Regions from separate parts of the Pseudarthrobacter raffinosi genome, predicted to be linked through region 3. Evidence: riboswitches for the same ligand, from Rfam matches in the RefSeq annotation. Region 3 holds a riboswitch; each other region holds the start of a gene.
The links. Region 3 has a riboswitch for cyclic di-AMP ahead of NG697_RS17340 (C40 family peptidase). Riboswitches for the same ligand answer to the same signal wherever they lie in the genome.

Region 1: another riboswitch for cyclic di-AMP. It lies ahead of NG697_RS07515 (aggregation-promoting factor C-terminal-like domain-containing protein); the one in region 3 lies ahead of NG697_RS17340 (C40 family peptidase).
Region 2: another riboswitch for cyclic di-AMP. It lies ahead of NG697_RS03260 (C40 family peptidase); the one in region 3 lies ahead of NG697_RS17340 (C40 family peptidase).
Region 4: another riboswitch for cyclic di-AMP. It lies ahead of NG697_RS20905 (NlpC/P60 family protein); the one in region 3 lies ahead of NG697_RS17340 (C40 family peptidase).

What each region holds. Positions count from the first base shown of each region.
Region 1 is NZ_JAMXBG010000006.1:24,267-29,331, forward strand. It holds gene NG697_RS07500 (winged helix-turn-helix domain-containing protein) at 1-182, opposite strand, end outside; gene NG697_RS07505 (response regulator transcription factor) at 802-1,542, shown strand; gene NG697_RS07510 (sensor histidine kinase) at 1,550-3,103, shown strand; cyclic di-AMP (ydaO/yuaA leader) riboswitch at 3,203-3,355, shown strand; gene NG697_RS07515 (aggregation-promoting factor C-terminal-like domain-containing protein) at 3,361-4,089, shown strand; gene NG697_RS07520 (HAD-IA family hydrolase) at 4,160-4,840, opposite strand; partial or broken gene NG697_RS07525 (VOC family protein) at 4,871-5,065, opposite strand, start outside.
Region 2 is NZ_JAMXBG010000002.1:309,612-314,676, reverse strand. It holds gene NG697_RS03290 (NUDIX domain-containing protein) at 1-401, opposite strand, end outside; gene NG697_RS03285 (DUF1918 domain-containing protein) at 456-656, opposite strand; gene NG697_RS03280 (DNA alkylation repair protein) at 710-1,270, opposite strand; gene NG697_RS03275 (TraR/DksA family transcriptional regulator) at 1,267-1,626, opposite strand; gene NG697_RS03270 (cupin domain-containing protein) at 1,766-2,146, shown strand; gene NG697_RS03265 (aggregation-promoting factor C-terminal-like domain-containing protein) at 2,170-3,462, opposite strand; cyclic di-AMP (ydaO/yuaA leader) riboswitch at 3,677-3,847, shown strand; gene NG697_RS03260 (C40 family peptidase) at 3,851-4,714, shown strand; gene NG697_RS03255 (protein adenylyltransferase SelO) at 4,784-5,065, opposite strand, start outside.
Region 3 is NZ_JAMXBG010000020.1:48,210-53,274, reverse strand. It holds gene NG697_RS17365 (molybdopterin molybdotransferase MoeA) at 1-680, opposite strand, end outside; gene NG697_RS17360 (DUF6457 domain-containing protein) at 646-939, opposite strand; gene mobA (molybdenum cofactor guanylyltransferase) at 936-1,646, opposite strand; gene NG697_RS17350 (HNH endonuclease) at 1,709-2,209, opposite strand; gene NG697_RS17345 (C40 family peptidase) at 2,446-3,192, opposite strand; gene NG697_RS17340 (C40 family peptidase) at 3,362-4,036, opposite strand; cyclic di-AMP (ydaO/yuaA leader) riboswitch at 4,107-4,269, opposite strand; gene NG697_RS17335 (M23 family metallopeptidase) at 4,417-5,065, opposite strand, start outside.
Region 4 is NZ_JAMXBG010000044.1:809-4,508, reverse strand. It holds gene NG697_RS20910 (hypothetical protein) at 161-826, opposite strand; gene NG697_RS20905 (NlpC/P60 family protein) at 1,161-1,922, opposite strand; cyclic di-AMP (ydaO/yuaA leader) riboswitch at 1,926-2,121, opposite strand; gene NG697_RS20900 (heavy-metal-associated domain-containing protein) at 2,315-2,611, shown strand; gene NG697_RS20895 (hypothetical protein) at 3,043-3,513, shown strand; gene NG697_RS21485 (hypothetical protein) at 3,624-3,700, opposite strand, start outside.

The sequences.
Region 1 (5,065 bases), on a different contig from region 3:
AGCTGTCCGTAGGAACTGGGGTTGTAGCCCTGGGGTGCGTAGCCGGGAGCAGGAAAGCTGGCTCCGGGGGCAGCCGGGGCGAATGCCGGTCGGGCACCGAACCCCTGGCGGAGGCCGGAAGCCTGGCCGGCCTTGCCTGCGTTACGGACGGAGATGTGGACGTATCCAGATGCAACTGACATGAATGCTTACCTCAATGTGAATGGCCGTCATCGCGGCTCGAATGCTGGTTGTCCCCGCAATGAAATCTGGGGATGGCGCCCTACGCTGGGCTGGGGGCGAATGCCTAAGAACTTCGCGGGGTCTGAAGATCAGGCGTGCATTCGACAACAGCGCATGTCGGCAGCAGCGGATGTGCTGGGCCAATATTCTGCGGCTGCAGGTGCTGTTGAGTTCTTGTTCACAATTGAAAGTGTGCAACGTAACAATGAGAACTTGCAAGTAACAATGGGTGCAACGTTCCGCATACTGAGACAAAATGCAGATTTGTGTTACAGATCACCATTCTGATTTGGCGGCAAAATAGGAGTTGTTGTCCGCCAAGGGTGCGCAAATGGCCCTCTCCGGCGAACAATGTTCGCCCTTTCGCCATACCAAGACCTTGAAATTCACCGGCCAATGACTTGCCGAGATTCCCTGCTGGGTTTTGCCGCCTGTCCAGCGGAGAAGGCGGCCGCCTGCGGATGGTCGGCGTCCCGCCCGGCCACCCAGATCGCCCATCCAGCTCGCTAGGCTGGGATTCACAGCGTGCGCACAGGAACCCCATAGCGCGGGCTAACCGATTGATCGGAGAGTTGTCCCATGGCCACTTCGCACTCCATGACCAACAACCTTCCGCAACTGACCCACCCGGACGGCTCCCCCATCCGAGCCTTGGTGGTTGACGACGAGCCCAGCCTTTCCGAGCTCATGAGCATGGGGCTGCGCATGGTCGGCTGGCATGTTGCCGTGGCTTCGGATGGCCCGGAGGCCGTCAAGCTTGCCAAGGAGTTCCGCCCGGACGTCCTGGTGCTGGACGTGATGCTGCCAGGGTTCGACGGCGTTGAGTTGCTGGGCAGGATCCGTGCCTTCGCGCCCGAGGTACCTGCGCTTTTCCTGACTGCCAAGGACGCTGTCCAGGACAGGATCGTGGGCCTGGCGGCCGGCGGGGACGACTACGTGACCAAGCCGTTCAGCATGGAAGAGGTCCTGCTGCGGCTGCACCGCCTTGTCCAGCGCTCCGGCGTTGCCGCGATGGACACTGCCGAACTTGCGGTGGGCGATCTTGTCCTCAACATCGACACCCGCGAAGTGACCCGTGCGGGCGACGCCCTCCAGCTCACCGCCACCCAGTTCGAGCTGCTCCGGTACCTCATGGAGAACCCCAAACGCGTCATCAGCAAAGCCCAGATCCTGGACCGCGTCTGGAACTACGACTTCGGCGGCCAGGCCAACATTGTGGAGCTCTACATCTCCTACCTGCGCAAGAAAGTGGATGCAGTGCACCCGCCCATGATCCATACCGTGCGGGGCGCCGGCTACGTCATCAAGCCGGCTGAGTAGCAGCTCGATGTCCTCGCCGCGAGCAACCCCAGCGCCAGCCCGGAGCTGGCTGAAACCGGACACCTGGCATCTGCGCACGCGCCTGATCCTGTTGGCCATGGCCCTGCTGGTGGCCATCTGCGGCGCCGTGGGGCTGTTCAGTTACGCCTCCATGGATTCCTTTCTCACCGGGCAGCTGGATGAACAGCTGAGCCAGGCCGCCAAACGGTCGAACGATCCGGGCCGCCCGCCCCTGGGCGGATTCAACGGCAGGCCGGACCCGCTTGACTCCCGCGGGCAGAGTGTCGGAACGCTGAATGCGCGGATCCTGGACGGCCAGATCCCCAGTGGCGGTTTCCTGGACTCGGACACCACGCGTCTGGCCCTCGACGCCGAAGACAAGCAGACCCTGCTGGCGCTGACGCGGAACGGCCTTCCCGTGAACCGCTCGCTGTCCAACGGGGATTACCGGATTGTGGCCGTGGAAACCGGCTACGGCGATGTCCTTGTCACGGGCCTTCCGCTCGCTGCCAAGGAGAGTACTTTGGCATCGCTGGTCTGGACTTTTGTGTTCGTTTCCCTGGGCGGCCTGGCGCTGATCGGACTGGCAGGAACTGTGCTGATCCGGCGCACCATGAAGCCGCTGGAGCAGCTTTCCGAGGTTGCAACCCGTGTGGCCAGGCTGCCGCTGGACGCGGGCGAGGTGGCACTCGCGGTGCGCGTCCCGCCGTCGAACTCCAATCCCGGAACCGAAGTGGGCAGCGTAGGGCACGCCCTCAATCTCATGCTGGACAACGTCGCCAGCGCACTCGAGGCGCGGCAGCGGAGCGAGACCAAGGTGCGGCAGTTCGTAGCCGATGCTTCCCATGAGCTGCGCACGCCGCTGACTGCCATCCGCGGGTACACGGAGCTGATGCGGATGACCGAGAGCTTCACGCCGGACGGCCGGAAATCCCTGGCCCGGGTCCAAAGCCAGTCCGAACGCATGACCACCCTGGTGGAGGATCTGCTCCTGCTCGCCCGGCTCGATGAGGGCCAGCCCCTGAAGCTCAGCGAAGTTGACCTCACACAACTCGTGATCGAAACCGTCAGTGACGAGAAGGTCATCGCCCCGGACCACCACTGGCGCCTTGAACTGCCTGACCAGCCGCTCGCCGTCACGGGTGATGCGTCCCAACTGCGTCAGGTGCTTGTCAACCTGCTATCCAATGCGCGCAAGCACACGCCGCCGGGGACCACCGTGGTCACCGCTGTCACGAAGTCTGCCAATGGCGACGCAGCGGTGACGGTAACGGACGACGGCGGGGGCATCCCTGCGGAACTCGTTGACCACGTTTTCTCCCGGTTTGCCCGCGCAGACGCGGCGCGCAAGGGTACAGCGCCGGCCTCGGGCGCCGGGGCCTCCGAAGGCACTAGTGGCTTGGGCCTGTCCATTGTCCAGTCGATCATGGAGGCCCACGGCGGTAGCGTGGAGGTGACATCGCGGGCCGGACGGACCGAGGTCGCGTTACTCTTCCCTACCGGCGCGCTCGCGCGACCCACTGACGCCCGGGCCCAGCAAGGCGACACACCGTCGTCGTGATTCCTGTTACCAAAATGTGACTTAAGCGTCCAGCTCCTGTAGCGTCGATGACGTGTGGTTCCCGTTGGGCCGCATATCCGGATGACGCCAAGCTCTGCCGCTTCCCGGATTCCGTTTTCAGAGGCAGAGGCGGGGGACCCACCGTCCCGGGCACCAAGTGCCCTTTGGGGTTAAGCCAACACGTGATTGTGCCGTGTGGCCGGATGCCCTCATCCGAACCCGACAGCTAACTCCGCAGGTGTGAGAGGCGATCCATCATGTCTGAATTCAAGGTACAAACGCGCCCGCAGGGCGACACAAAGTCCGACAGCCACCGCAAGCAGTCCCGCTTCGGTGCAGCTATGTCCCCACTGTCCAAGGCGGCCCGGATTCCCTCCGTGGGCCAGCGCGTCGCGGTGTTCGCGACGGCATGCGCCCTGCTGGTCGGCGTCAGCGCCGCAGCACACGCTTCCGAGTCTGCGTCGCTTGCGGCCAGCGCGGACCAGGCCGCCGAAGAAGCCAGCGCCCAGTCGAAGCTGAGCTTCGAGGCAGCCGAGATCCAGCCCCCGGCCTCCCCGGAAGCTGCGCCGGCCGAGATCAACGTCGCGCCCCAGGCCGCCGAACCGGCACCTGCCCCGGCCCCGGAGCCCGCTCCGGCCCCGGCTCCGGAACCTGCACCCACGCCCGTTGTGGCCGTCAACGACCCCGCAGGAGCGCAGGCCTACGCTGCTGGCCAGCTGGCGACGTACGGCTGGTCCGCTGACCAGATGCAGTGCCTGCAGACGCTGTGGACCAAGGAATCCGAATGGACCACCACGGCCACCAACGCCAGCAGCGGCGCGTACGGCATCGTCCAGTCATTGCCCGCTGAGAAGATGGCGAGCGCCGGCGCGGACTACGTCACCAACTACCGCACGCAGATCAACTGGGGCCTGAACTACATCCAGGAGCGCTACCAGTCACCGTGCGGCGCGCTGAACTTCCACCTGTCGCACAACTGGTACTAGGCCGACTGAGCCTCGCCGGCAGCCGCGGCGCTGAGCTGCGCCGGCGGATTACGAAGGTGATCCGCCGGCGTCAAAGCCGGAAAGAAATGAGTTGCCGTCCCGCGGCGTCCGTTTCCACGGAGGCGGTTACGGCGCGGTAATCCGCGATATGCAGCACGCCTGCCGGCAATTCGCCCGCATTCGGACCCACGGCCACCGTCCGGATACCCGCAGCAACGCCTGCCGCGATTCCGGCGGGCGCATCCTCGAACACCACGGCGTCCTCCGGTTCCACGCCCAGCAGCCCGGCGGCCATCAGATAGCCCTCCGGGTGCGGCTTGCCCCGTGTGACCAGGTCCGCCGTCACGGCCGTGGCCGGCATGTCCAGCCCGGCAGCGTCCATGCGGATGTCCGCCAGGGTCCTGTCCGCTGAAGTCACCAGCGCCACTGCCTGAGCCGGGAGGCTGCGAAGCAGGTCGGCAGCCCCCGGCAACGCGACGATACCGGCCGTCCGCACCCGTTCCATCGCACCCAGTTCCTCGGTGAGGGCCGCGACGTCCGCTCCCCCCGGCGCGAACCGGCGTACGGTATCGGCAGCCTGGACGCCGTGCGAAGTGCGCAGGATTTCGGCGACGTCCAGGCCGTACCGGGCCGCGAATTCTCCCCAGACCTCCTCCACTACTGCCGTGGAGTCCACCAGCGTGCCGTCCATATCGAAAAGGACGGCCCGGCAGGTCAGTGTTCGTGTGGCGGCAGGTGTGGGGATGTTCATGCTGCCTATTTTGCCCCAGGCGTCACCGGCTTAGGCGTCACGGCCCGGGATGTACTGCACCGCCCACTTGTTTCCGTCGGGATCCGCGAAGTAGACGAAGTGCCCCCAGCCCTGGATGTCTATGTCGCTGACCTCCACACCGTTGCCCTTGAGGTGGTCGTGGGCAGCCTGGATGTCGCTGACCACCATCTGCAGGCTTGGGGCCGTACCCGGAGGGGCGACATT
Region 2 (5,065 bases), on a different contig from region 3:
CTGATTACGGGCTCAAAAGGCGCGGTCACCAGCACTACAACGGTGGTGTAGGACCAGTAGCCCAAGTCCAGCACAGACGTGAAGAGGACGCTCACATCCGCGGCCGGTACCGCGGCTTCCTCGTGCGCCTCGCGGAGGGCCCCGGTGACTGCGTCCTCGCCCTGGTGCAATGCTCCGCCGGGCAGTCCCCAGGTACCACCGTTATGGCTCCACAGCGCGCGGTGCTGCAGGAGAACGCCCTTGCCGGGGTCATAAGCCAGCACGCCCGCGGCACCGAACCTGCCCCAGAACTTGCCGCCGCCGCCCTCCACCCAGGCGTCACCGGGGTCCCGCGGACCGGTCCGGGCCGGTGGAATCGTGAGGTTCGCGTCAGGGGACGTGGCAGCCAAGGAGTGATCCATTCCACCAGTCTGACAGGTGCCCGGTGGCCCGGACGCGCGGCCGCCCGCGGCGCGTCAGCCGGCCTGTCCCGCGTGACCGCGTTCGACGGCGAAATCACCGCCCGGGTACATAACGGTTTCGTGTCCGTCGTCGAACCTGACCAGGTAGGGCGGATGACCTTCCTGACCACGGACTTCCACGATCACGCCGTGCCGGTCCGAAGATCCGACGGTCCTCCCCCGGACGATAATCCTGTCGCCCTGCGCTGCCTCCATGGCAATCACCTCCAAGCCCCAGAGTACGACTGACGGGGACCGGGGAACAGGGGTCAGTCGCGTTCCGCGTCGCGGTTCCCGGAAATGCGCTGCAGGTCGGGTCCCTGAGACGCGATGAGCCGGGCAGCGTGGCGAAGCGAATCGTCGGGGTCCTGGTGCCAGCGGGTGATGACGACGTCGGCGCGCTGGCGGCCGCTTTCGCCCAGTCCCTGCAGCAACGGAACCACAACGTCGGCAATCAGTGGGTCCACCAGCTCACCGGTCTGCGCGGTTCTGATGAAGCCCTCCAGCCGGGTCAGGTCAGAGTGGCGGAGGAGGGCAACCCGGGACTGCAGCAGCACCACGGCCGCGAGCCGCCTTTCATAGACCGGCCGCCTGCCGGGACCGGGCCGGCCCCAGAGGAGGGATGCCAAAGCGGTCACCTCGTCGTGGCCAAGATCCTTGAATTTCGTGCCGGCGTCGCGGACGGTGCCGCGTACGGCTCCCACCGACGATCCGTAGGACCCAAGTGCCCCGCCCACCCGGGACTCCACGCCTTCCGCCCGGTACCAGGCGCCCTCATTCTGCAGGGTGGCATCGATGAAGCCGGCAGCCTCCTGCACACGCCCGTTCACAGCACCCTCCCGGTGGCCGCGTGGAGGATGCAGAACGGCGTCGACGGGCGGGCTTCGAGCCGTCCCTCCGCGATGGGGTCCCCGCACACGGCGCACGTTCCGTACGTGCCCGCCGCAATCCGCGCCAGGGCCGCATCCACCTGGTCAAGTCCCGCACTGCTCTGCTTCAGGAGCGCCGAGGCCTGCGACAGCTCGAACGCAATGGTGGAACCCTCGGGGTCGTGTTCGTCATCCACGTTGGAATCCTGGCGTGCGGCGTTCGCCGAGGAGATGTCCGCACGGAGCGCGGGGAGCAGCTCGAGTTTCCGGGCGCGCTCTTCTTCCAGCAGGACCCGGAACCGTTCAAAATCGGGCATGGGAAAAGCCTAGTGGTTTGGGTCTCGACAAGCGCCGCCGGCGGGAGGATGCTGGCAAGCGTAAGCGCCTCAGATGTGGTCTGGCAGCCAGGGACAGAAAGCTGCCGGACACAAAACCAACAGAGAAAGTCTGCGTGTCATGCCTACAAACATCGTCACAGAACTGGCAGTCAAGTCCCACAACACACCGGATGAGAAGCGCCGGCCGGAGAAAACCGAAGTGGATGTCGTCAACCTGGGCGACTACACGGTCGGCCGGTTGACGTTCAGTCCCGGCTGGCGCTGGTCGGACTGCATCAAGCCGGTGGTCCAGACCGAGTCCTGCCAGAACAACCACGTCGGATACTGCGTTTCCGGTGCCCTCAACGTCGAGACCACCGGTGGCAACCGGATCAGCATCAGCGCCGGCGATTCGTACACCATTCCACCCGGGCATGACGCCTGGGTGGACGGCGACGAAGCCTTCGTCGGCATTGAATTCTTCAGCGCCGCGGAATTCGCCAAGCCCCCGGGAACGTGACCCGGCTGCCCTCCCCCGGCAGGTCAGTACCAGTTGTTGGCCACGGAATGGTTCCACGCGCTGCACGGTGACCCGTAGCGGTCAGCGATATAGGACAGGCCCCAACTGACCTGGGTCCGGTAGCTCGTGAGCCAGTCGCTGCCGGCGCTGGCATACTTGCTGGCCGGCAGCGACTGGGCGATGCCGTATGCGCCCGAGTACGGGTTGGTGGCGGTGGTCAGCCAGTTCGACTCCTTGGTCCACAGCGACGCCAGGCACGGAAACTGGTCCTGGCCCCAGCCGTAGGCGCCCAACTGCCCGGCCGCGTAGGTATTTGCGCCGGCGGGGTCGTTCACAGCGCCGCCCGGCACGGAAGGCACGACGACGACGGGCGGCGGAGCCGGCGTCGGGCTCGGGACAGGAGCGGGGGCTGGCACTCCCGGTACAACAGGTGGGGCCGGAGCCGGTTTCTGCGCAGCGGCGAGGGCCGCCGCCCTGGCTGCCGCCTCCGCCTGTTGGCGTGCCTGTTCCTGCGCCGCGGCCCGTTTGGCGGCCTGCGCCGTTTCGTACGCGGCCAAGGCCACCTGGCCCTGCCGGAACTCACCCTCCACCGCAGCGGTGGTGCCCTTGAGGGATGCCAACTGCGCGGTCAGTTCCTGGCCGTGCTCCTGCTGCTCCGCGATCTGCCTGGACATGGCCTGCTGGGCGGACTGGGCGGCGGCGAGCTTGGTTCTGGCTTCGCTGGACAGACGCTCGCGCTCTGCCCTGGCTGCCTGCTCCTGATCGGCCAGGGCGCGGGAAATGCGTTCGGCGGCTGCGGATTTGTTCACCAGGGCTGCAGTCTTGTCGCTGACGATCTGGACGATATTCAGGCCTTGGATGCTGTTGTTCTGCACGGCGTCGAGAGCAACGAAGAAACCCATGTTTGTGCCACCGGTCTTATACGACTGCGCCGCCAGGGCACCGATTTCCTTCTTGTACTGTCCCAGTTCGGCCGCGGCGCGTGCCGTCTGGGCGGTCAGGGCATCCACAGTGGAAGTGGCGGCCTGAAGCGCCGCTTCGGCCTGGGCGTACTCCGCGGCGGATGTCACGGCCGCATTGCCCAGCGCCTCCGCTTCGGCCTGAAGCCCGCCCAGCAGCCCGTTGATCCTGGTGACCTCTGCCGCTTTGCCGGCCTCGCTTTGCTTGGCGTTCTGCACGTCCTGCCACGAGGGATAGCCGCCGGGCGGGGCGTCGTCGGCGGCATGTGAGGGCAGCAGCGCAGCCGACCCTACCAGGGCGACCGCCAGCATGCCGGCGAGGGCGGGCAGCCGCATTTTTTGAACAATCCGGGACATAGTTGGTGAGCTTACCGGGCATATACGGATTACGGGGGTTGACCTGCAACATCGTTACCAGGGAGTAGAGAATTCGCGCTGACATACGAGTGAATTTCACTCCTACATTCCGTTACCGGAATGTGACATTGCCGCCGAGCAGAAGTTATGGTCAAACGGTGGCCCGGCTCAAGCCGGACCATTCCCGCCAGTATGCCGAGCCCTGCCGCTGACCGGGATCCAGTCGCTTTCCAGCTGGCAGGGACGGGGGAACCACGTTTCCACGGCTTCTTGCGAAGCCTTGGGGTTAAGTCGGTATCGCTCCGTTCAGTGCGGCGCCGCTACCGGCCGGGTATCTCCGACCCGAACCCGACAGCTCACCCCGCAGGCATGGGAGAGGCGATCAACCGTGTCCAAGAATTCCGCTTCCGCACGCCATCGTGTGGTTTCTGCCAGCTCTACCGTCCCTGTCGGCCTGTCGTCAACGGCCAAAGCACACGCCCTGACGTTTGGCCGTCCGGCCCTGGTGGCTGTTGCTGCATCCGGCCTGCTGTTCGGCATCGGCGTCCCGGCTCAGGCCGGCGTCCACGGCCCGGATGATGCCGGGACTGCCAACGCCCAGGTCCAAACCGGTGCGGCGGCAGCGGCTCCGGCCGCTGTTGCTCCGGCCCCCGCCGCAGCGGTCCCCGCCGCGGCCAACGTTCACACCGTCGTTTCGGGTGACACGCTGGGCCAGATTTCCGCCACCAACGGCGTCCCGCTCAACGACGTCCTTGCCGCCAATGGACTCTCGCTGACCACCATCATCTACCCCGGCGACCAGATCCGGATCCCCGGCGCCGGCTACACGGCACCGGGCGCCGCACCGGCTCCGGCGGCGAAGGCCGCAGCGGCGCCGTCCTCCGCCACCAACACCGGTATACAGCTGGCCTCAACGTCCGCACCGGCAGCCCAGGCTCCGGCCGGCTCGCTCGGCGCGGCCATCCTGGCTTCGGCCACTTCACAGCTCGGCGTGCAGCAGGACTGCACCGCCATGGTGGAGAAGGCGCTGCGCTCGGTGGGTAAGAGCGTGGGTGACCTGGCTCCCGGCCAGTTCTACCAGTACGGCACGGTGGTGGGCACCCCGGCCGCAGGGGATCTGGTCATCACGGCCGGCCATGTGGGCGTCTACGCCGGCAACGGCCAGGTAGTCAGCGGCGGGGTGGACGGTTACAAAACCGAAGTCCACTCCCTCAGCTGGCTCGCCGGAGCGTCCTTCGTCCGCGTAGCGTGATCCGACCATGCTCGACGGCGGCGGGCGGCACCCGGCCGCGCGCCGCCGTCGTCCATCCCTGGTGTTCGCTCAGGTCCCGCAGAAGGTCCGGTAGCTCCCGAAGTCTTCAGGGGCGGGGCCGGCGTAGCGTTCCAGCCCGGGGCGCTGCGTGTACGGATCGGCCAGGACGTCCACCAACCGGTTGAATGGGTCCAGGTCGCCTGCGATAGCAGAGTCCAGAGCCTCTTCAACCAGGTGGTTCCTGGGGATGTAGACGGGGTTGACCCGGTCCATCAGGTCCGCGTCCGGCGCCAGGGCCAGCCACCGTGCGGCCCAGGCGTCGAAGACGCCCGGGTCCGCAAACATGGACCG
Region 3 (5,065 bases):
TGTCCGGGGACCGGCAGCCCGTGGGCCACAACTTCGGAGCCGGTCAGCAGGAGCTTAACCACCGGCTTGCCCTGGACCAGCAGGTCATCGTGCCCGGCCAGGGCTGCGACCGCCAGATGGGCCGGGTTCAGTGTTACGCCGGCCTTGACCAGCACCTCTCCCGCGGCGGCTTCCTCGCCGGCCTTCCTGATGTGCTGGCCGTTCCCGGGCTCGCCGGGGCGGGCGCCGCCGCCGGTCATCAGAAGCGGCAGGCCGTCGTCGTCCGTTCCAAGCACGGCGCTTTCGCTGCGCAGGACCGCTTTGGCGCCGGGCGGGATCAGTCCGCCGGTGACGATGGGGCTGGCCTGGTGGGGTGCCAGCCGCTGGCCTGCCTCTGCCACGATCCACGGACCGCTGCCGTTGACGGCCCATCCGTCCATCGCAGACGACGCGTAGTGCGGCATGTCGTGCAACGCAGTGATGTCGCCGGCCAGGACCCTGCCCAGGGCTTGGCCCAGGGGAACCCGGCCCGGCGGAATCGGCGTGGCGATATCAAAAGCGGCCCTGCGCGCCTCATCCCAGGTATGGGCAAGGTGCTTTGCCGGGGCTGTCTGCTGCTCGGGATTTTCGGATGCGTCGCCGGGGGCGGCGGTCACTGAACGGGATTCATTCGACGGGGGTCCCGGCGGATTCGGCGTCATAGTCAGCAGCCAGGGTGCGGGCACGGTCCATGGCAGCGGTCATGGCGGCGGCGTTGGTGGCCTGCCCCGATCCCGCAGCCAGGCCGGCGGCGAAACCGGCAATAAAGGTGGTGAGCGGGGCGGCGGGGCGGACCACTGAGTGGGCTGCCACGCCGGCCAGCGACAGGATGGTGTTGACGTCGATCTGGACGTCCTCCAGTTCATACGCCTGGAGCAAGGACCTGCACCATTCTTCCAGCGTCTCGTCCTGGCTTTTCACGCTCTGCCTCCCAAATCGTCTGCGGCAGTGTTGCCCCGGAGCCCGGTTAGGGGATCCGGGCCGGCCACTCCAAGTGCGGCGGCATCGTCCCAGGTGTCCACGTCTGCCGTGGAGCCGGCCGGAACGGCGACAAGCTGCACGTCCAGACTAGCAAGGAGTGCCCTCACCGACCCGTTGATTAAGCGTCCTGTGCTTTCCAGTTCCGCCACGGAACGTTGTAGCGCGGCCGTGCTATAAAAACCGACCAACGGCTGACGGCGGCCATCCTCCGAGACGGCCACTACGCCGTCCGGTCCCAAGCCCGTGGGCGCTCCGGCGGTGGGTCCTCGCGCACGCAAAGTAGCCTTCAGCACCGCCACCGCCTGCCCTACGTTGGGCATGTCGCAGGCCAGCACCAGCGTCAGCCCGGGGCGGCTGCCACCCGCAGCGGCCAGGGCCGCGAGCCCGGCCGCGATGGCCGCCCCCGGTCCGCTAAAGGGGGGTTCTTCGCGGCAGCGGAGAAATCCGGCAGGGATTTCGCCGGCCGGCACCTCCCCGGTGTCCGGACCAACCACGACGGCGGCCCGGGCTCCCCTCGCAGCGGCGGCGGAGCGGCGCAAGAGGGAGGCGCCGTCGTACGTCAGACTCTGCTTGGGCACGCCACCGAGCCGCGACGAACGGCCGCCGGCGAGGATGACGGCATCGAAGTCGAGGGGGTCAGCGTCCACCCTCCCAGCTTAACCGCGCGGGCTGGAATACTGCGCGGGCTGGACTTGCGGAGCGACTGGATTCAGGCGGCCCGTTCAGGCAGCAGGAACGGATCCCAAGCCGGCGTGGGCTTCTCAAGTTCCTTGATCTGCCAGATGGTGCCATGCGGCGGTTCCGGATCAAACCTGAGCTTCCAGCCCATTTCAGCCGGCGTGTGGTCACCCTTGGTGTTGTTGCAGCGGAGGCACGCGGCCACCAGGTTCTCCCAGGAGTCGGCGCCGCCACGTGATTTGGGCTGCACATGGTCGATGGTGTGGGCACCCTTGCCGCAATACGCGCAGCGGTGGCCGTCCCGCCGCAGGACTCCGCGGCGGCTGACTGCGGTGCTCTGGTTGTATCTGGGGCGGATGTAGCGGTTCAGGAGAATCACGGACGGGCGGCCCAGGATCTCCTGCGGTCCCACCACAGGATCATCGCCCTCGGCAATGACACTGGCCTTGCCCGTGAGCACAAGCACCAGCGCCCGGCGGAAGGTGACTACCGCCAGCGGTTCATATCCAGCATTCAGAACGAGAGTGCGCATGCACGTACCTCTTTGTGGCCGCACCCGTCAGGGGCACGAGGGCCGGCTGCCCCCGGCATATCCGGGCTATGGATCGACACCACAAGAGTAAACAAAGAATCCCGGGATCAGCTAATCGCAGAAGCGGCCGCCGTCACGTGTCGGATTCGTGCATCTCTCCGGATCAGGGCAGCAGCCCGCAGACAGCGAAGGACCCCCGCCGTGAGGCGAGGGTCCTTCGAATGCTGACTCTGGTGCTAGGACACGCGGATGTAAACGGGGCCGGAGCCGACATTGGCGCTGAACACAACGGTCTGGTTGCCGTTGTAGCCCCCGTGCACGGCCTGGCCGTTGCCAGCGTAGACGGCAATGTGGGCAACGCCCGCGCCGCCGTCGGCGTAGTACAACAGATCGCCGGGCTGGGCCTCGGCGGCGCTGACGGTCTGACCGAGGGACAGGTAGCCTGCAGGCCAGTCGCGGAAGTTGATCCCCACGGCAGCCAGCGCGTTGGTGACCAGCATGGTGCAGTCCTGGCTGACGCCGAGCTGTGCATAGGCTGCGGACAGGATGGCCTGGCCCTTGCCGCTGGCGGAGACCGGCGCCTTCGGAGCGGCCGGAGTCGCCGACGCTACCGTGAGGGTGGCCGCGGCCTTGGCCGGAGCCGGAGCTTCAACAACAGGCGCGGGAGCCTCAATGGGAGCCGGCGTGGTGGTCACTGCGGGCTTCTCGTAGGAGATGGCAATGGTGGAAGCAGCCGAAATGATGGCCGGGGCGAAAACCTCAGCCTCAAGGTTCGAAGCGGACGCAGCTTCACGCTGGACGCCGGTGTCAGCCGCGTTCGCAGCGATACCACTGGTCAGGACAAGGCCGGAAGCAGCAGCGATAACCGCAGCCTGACGGCCCATGCCGCCGGCGTTGTCGCCGACAGCCTTGGCAATGACAGCCAGCGAGTTGGTCTTGGCGACCTCGGCGCGGTGCCGTGCAACAGTTGCACGTGTAGTCATTAATTTTCTCTCTTTCGTTTTCCTCAGGACCGCGTGGGCAGCCCAAGGGCTTTGGACGCGCCGGCATCTTGGGGGTACGCCGGCACGCCCCGAACGGGGATTTCGCGAAAAGTTTCCAGCGAAGAAACGGTTCCAGCAGCACAGGGCTGCAGGAACTGGATTGCAGGAACTACGGGGCCAGCGTGAAGAACGAGGAAGTGCCCGTGGAAGCCACAGAGTGCAGCAGGGTTCCCTGTGACGGGTTCAGCGCGCCGATCATCATGCCGTTGCCAACGTAAATGCCAACGTGGGCGCCGCCGTTCTGCATGACCAGGTCACCGGGAGACGGTGTGGACGTGGGCGTCATGGCAGTCCACGCATTGACGCGGGGAATGCTGATGCCGGCCTGGGCGTAGACCCACTGGGTGAAGCCCGAGCAGTCCCAGCCGTTGGGAGTGGTGCCGCCCCATACGTACGGGCGGCCGATGCCGGTGTAGGCGATAGCTGCCAGGCCCGATCCTGCCGCAGAGGAAACCTTGTCCGCGAGCTTGGAGGCCGCGGCCTCGGTTGCGGCAGCACCCTGAGCCCCGGTTTCGGAGGCCGTGGACTGCGCACGGACCGTCTCAACCTTCGGTGCCGGCGTGGTCTTGATCACGGGGCGCTCGAAGGAAACGGTAGCCGTGGGCGCCGCTGTTACGGCAAGTGCCGTCTGCGCGGAACCGGACTCGGTGGAGGCGGAAACGCCGGCGGTGGTATCCGCGGCGTTGGCCGGAAGCCCCATGCTCAGGATCAGACCTGATGCAGCTGCGATAACAGCAGCCTGGCGACCTACGGTCCCGGCATTGGCACTGACCGCCTTGGACACGGCGCCCAAGGGGTTGGTGCGAACCGGTTGTGCGCGGTGACGCGCAGAAGTATGGCGTGAAGACACGAAGGTAGCCTCTCCCAATGCCTGCGAGGTGAGCTGTCGGATTCGGATGGGAGTCACCCGGCCACGCTGCTTCACAGTGGAAGCTTTGCGACTTAACCCCAAGGCCTTCAGAATCGAAGACCAAAATTGGTTCCCCCGCCCCTGCCAGACGATGTCATGCGAACGGACCTTGAGCGGTGGCAGAGCTAGGCAATCCACTCAAGAACGTCAACTTCGGAAAAGTTGACGCGCTTTAGACGTTACAGGAGTTCCGAGCCAATGTCACATTCAGGTCACGGCACGTCGCTGCGATTCGAGAGTTGGCCATCATTTGGTCAGAGCCAGCCCGTGGGGTCAACGACTTCGCCATTGACCTGGACCTCGAAGTGGAGGTGGCAGCCCGTGGACGCGCCCGTGGTGCCGCTCAGGGCAACCACGTCGCCGCGGCTGACTGTCTGGCCTACCTTGACGCTGGCGGAGGAGAGGTGGTTGTACGTGGTTTCTAGGCCATTGCCGTGATCCACCACCACGCGGTTGCCGCCGCCGTACTGGTGCCAGCCGGCGAAGGTGACGGTGCCGCTGGCGGCAGCCAGGACAGAGGTTCCGCACTGTGCCACGAAGTCCTGGCCACGGTGGAAGTCTCCGGAGCCGCCGGTAATGGGGCTGACCCGGAATCCGAACGGGGAGACTGTAGCCAGCTGGGCCAGCGGCGAGCCGAGGCTTCCGGCAGAGGCCGCGCGGGTAATGGATCCCGCGGACTGTGCGCTCAGCAGCTGCTTCAGTTTGCCGTCGGGATCACCCTGGGTAACCACGGACGAGCGGCTGAAATCAATTTGGGCGGCGGCTTCGGCGGTAACTTCGGGCTGCGGAGCAGCGGAAACGGCCGATGCGGCCTGGCCGGGTGCCGGAGTGGCCATCACGGGGCCGGTCACAGGAACCGTCACGGTGAGAACCAGGCCTGTTGCTGCCAAGGCGATGCCGGCC
Region 4 (3,700 bases), on a different contig from region 3:
TCTTAGCGCTCATTTGGCAGGAAACCAGCCACCAACTCGGCAGGATTTCCTGGCTGAAACGGCCTACAGATAGTCGATCACACACACCCACATTGCCGGGAAAGACCCTTACACGGAATAGGAGCGCACGAATGTGCGGTTGAGCATGCCCGGCTTCGGGTTAGTGGCTGTGCGACGTGTGGGTGTCGGGTGCGGGGGCTGCGGGGGCGTCCGTCGGCTTGTCGAGGGTGCGGTCTTCGCTGGTCGGAGCCTCCGCGGGTGCCTGCGACGGTGCCGGCGTGGAGTCGTGGCTGTGGCTCTCGGAGTCGAGGGTGCTTGCGAGGGCGGACATGCCGAACCATGTCAGCGCGGCGACCAACACGACACCTGCGGCAAACGGGCTGACCAGGTGGCGCAGGCCGCCCTTGGCGTCCTTGGCGATGAACGCGACGTACGACATCAGCAGGCCGATTGGAGTCATCCAGGCGCTGCGCTCGGGGAACTGTTCGAAGTGCTGGATGCCGCCGCCGACCAGGCCGACGCCGAAGGAGAGCAGGAGCGAGAACGCGACGAGCGAGATGGCCCGGCTTAGCAGCGGGCGCTCATCGACGAGCACGAACTCGTTGACGATGGTGCCGAGGAGGAACACGAACGCACCGACGACGCAGATGATCGTGTATAGGCCCGGGTCGACCGGATAGTGCACGACGGCGCCAGCGATAAGGGCCGCGCCCATGAAGTAGAGCATCGCGCCGATGTAGCGCGAGTAGAGCGAGGGAGTCCGTTTCGCGAGCTCTGCCTCATAGGAGGCAACGTCTTCGCGGCTGAGGTCGTTCTGAACGGTCATGTCTGGTGAGTCTTTCGTTTTCGGGTGTGTGAGAGCAGGCAGCCGTAGCGCCGATACCGGAGTTGGTGCGGCGTGGCGCTGCGCGTGCTGCTCAGCGGGGCAGAATTGAGCGTCATGTCTCATTTCCTTGGAAGCGGGGCTTGGCCGGACACTCTAAAGAGATGGGATACGCCTCAGAATTGTGGTTTGCGGAGTAAATGGCGGTGTTTTAGCACCGCTATATGTCGCCTTCGGGTGACCTGCGGAAGGAGTCAGGCGCATGGTTGGAGGGGCATCCTAAGGGCCGGTGATTCAGTGCCCCCAAGGCATTGAATCACCGGCCTTCAGTGGTTTGTTAGCCTGCGCGGACGAAGGTGACGGCACCCTTGGACGTCATCCAGGTCAGAGGGTGCACGGCGGTTTCATTCTTCCCGTTCAGGCCTGAGCTGAGGACCTGGCCGTTGCCGACGTAAATTCCTACGTGGCCAGGCTGCATGACCATATCACCGGGCTGGGGGTCGGTGACCACGGTGCCGTAGTTCATGAACTGCATCGGGCCCAGGTCCCCGACGGGGATGCCAGCGGCATTTAGGGCGTTTTCGACCAGCCGCGTGCAGTCCTGGATCATGCCGATCTGAGCGTAGGCGGAGGACACCATGATGGAGTTAATGTCACCGGCTGCGGGAGCCGGCGCGGGCGCAGGCGGGGTGACGGTGACTTTGGCCGAGGCGGGTGCAGGGGTCGTTACGGCGGCCGCGGGTGCCGCGGCCTTCGCGGCTACCACGACAGGCTTCGGGGCTTCCACTACGGGAGCGGGCGTGGTTTCCACGACCGGGCGCTCGAAGGAAATCTGGATGGTGGCATCGGCGGTCAGCGGGGCCTGTATCTGGCTCGCGACCTCGAGGTTAGCGGCCGGTTCAGCTTCGCGCTGGGCGGGGGCGTCGGCCGCCTGGGCGGCAGCAATACCACTGGTCAGCACGAGACCGGAAGCCGCTGCGAAGACGGCGGCCTGGCGGCCTGCGCCGCCGGCATTCGCGGTAAAGGACTTGGTCAGTGCGGCAAGAGTGCTGGTCTGGGGGACCGCGCGGCGGCGGCCGTGAGTTTTGCGCATGGGCATGAAAGGGCCTCTCCCACTGCCTGCGAGGTTAGCTGTCGGATTCGGGTGGGAGGCACCCGGCCGCGTCAGGCGCAAAAGTGCACCAGGCACGGCTTCACCCCAAGACCTGCCAGAAGCAGGCCAATAATGGGTTCCCCGTCTCTGCCGGACGAAAAGTGAACGGATCCCGGGCAGCGGCAGAGTTAGGCAATCTGTTCGGGAGTGCCGCCTCAAGGAGAAACCGGCACGACTTAGACCGTACTTCACACCAGCAATGTTTGTCACATTCCGGTAACGGCGTGTCCGCCGTGGCACGGGATGCGCACTTGCTCTGTATACCCGGCCCGGGTACAGGATGCGTCTTCTTGGGTTGTCAGTGACATGGAAGTCCGGGCTGGTGTTGCCGTACCCGTTTGCACGGCCGTTCACCCCCAGCACACCCTCGATTCTTCCTCAAAAAGATAGAGCCAGGCTTCCCCTTGTTTCTTCCGCTGCCGGGTGCAGCTGCTGCTCCGGCAGCGGTATCCAGTGGCAGCACAGTCGAGTTTGCTGTCGAAGGGCTGACGTGCGGGCATTGCGTCCAGACCGTTCAAAAGGCTGTATCGGCCGTTGAGGGTGCCGAGTCCGCCTTTGTGGACCTCGTGTCCGGCGGTCGTTCCCGGGTGATAGTCACGGTACGGCCGAGAGCTTTGCTGTGTGTGCGGCCGTGACCTCCGCCGGCTACACGCTTTGCAGCAATTGGCATCAAGGCCCCTGGCAGAAGACCGGTTAGGCGAGTGGGGTGTCTTTTGACGGGGCGAACGCGTCCCCGGCGCTGAGGCCGGCATCGCGCTCGGCGCTGGAACGGGTGCACGGCATCGGCCGGTGTTGTCCAGGCCGGCAATGATGCCTGGACTGTGCTGTGAAATGGTGGACCTATCCGGGGCCAGCCATACCAAGCCGTAGCAGATCCTCATTTGGGCCACCGGTTACAACATCCTCGCCGTCCCGCTGGCGACAGTGCCCTGTCCTGCCTTTGGGCTTGCGGAGGATGAAACTCAATCCCTCCCAGGTGCGTTGAATAAGAGGCTGTGACCGGCAGGAATACCCCTGCCGGTAGGCTGAAGATCCTGAACAACCTGCATGGAAGGGAAGAAACGTTGTGAGCGCACCATCGCGTGGACCTTTCTCCGCTTTCCTCTTTCGTGCAGGCTTCCTGACGGCCGCCCTAGCCATCATCGCCGGGATCTTCGGCATGCACATTATGACCGGCGCACACCATATGAGCGCCGCGCACACCATGCCGGCAGCGACCGCCGGATCCGCGGTGGACGCTGCGGGCATCCCGGCCGGGCACTCCCACACCACGGGGGCATCCTCGGATGGGACCGCCGCTACCCCAGCGGCAACTGGCTCGTCGTCTTCCTGCGCCCCTGCAGGTTCCTGCCCCGGGATGACTGCCGGGGGCAATACGTGCGTCCTGGCCCCGGGAAACACCTCACTGACCGCCCCTGCCCCCGGAACAGCACCCTATGCCTTACCGGACTTCGGGGTGGCGGCTGCAGCCAGCATCAATTATTCCTACTCACCGGACAGCCCCTCTCCCGGTGACTTCTGTATCAGCCGGACGTAAACCAGCACTGACAGCGCCGCGCCCCGGCGCAGCGTCCAGCAACGTCGACACGCACAAGACAGCCCACCTTCCCAAAGGGCGCAGCTGTCTCTGCTTGCAATCCCCAGGCGCTAAACGCCGCTGATACCTTTGAGGACCCTGATTTTCATGAAATAGACCCTGACTATTTCCGCTGCCGCGATCGCCG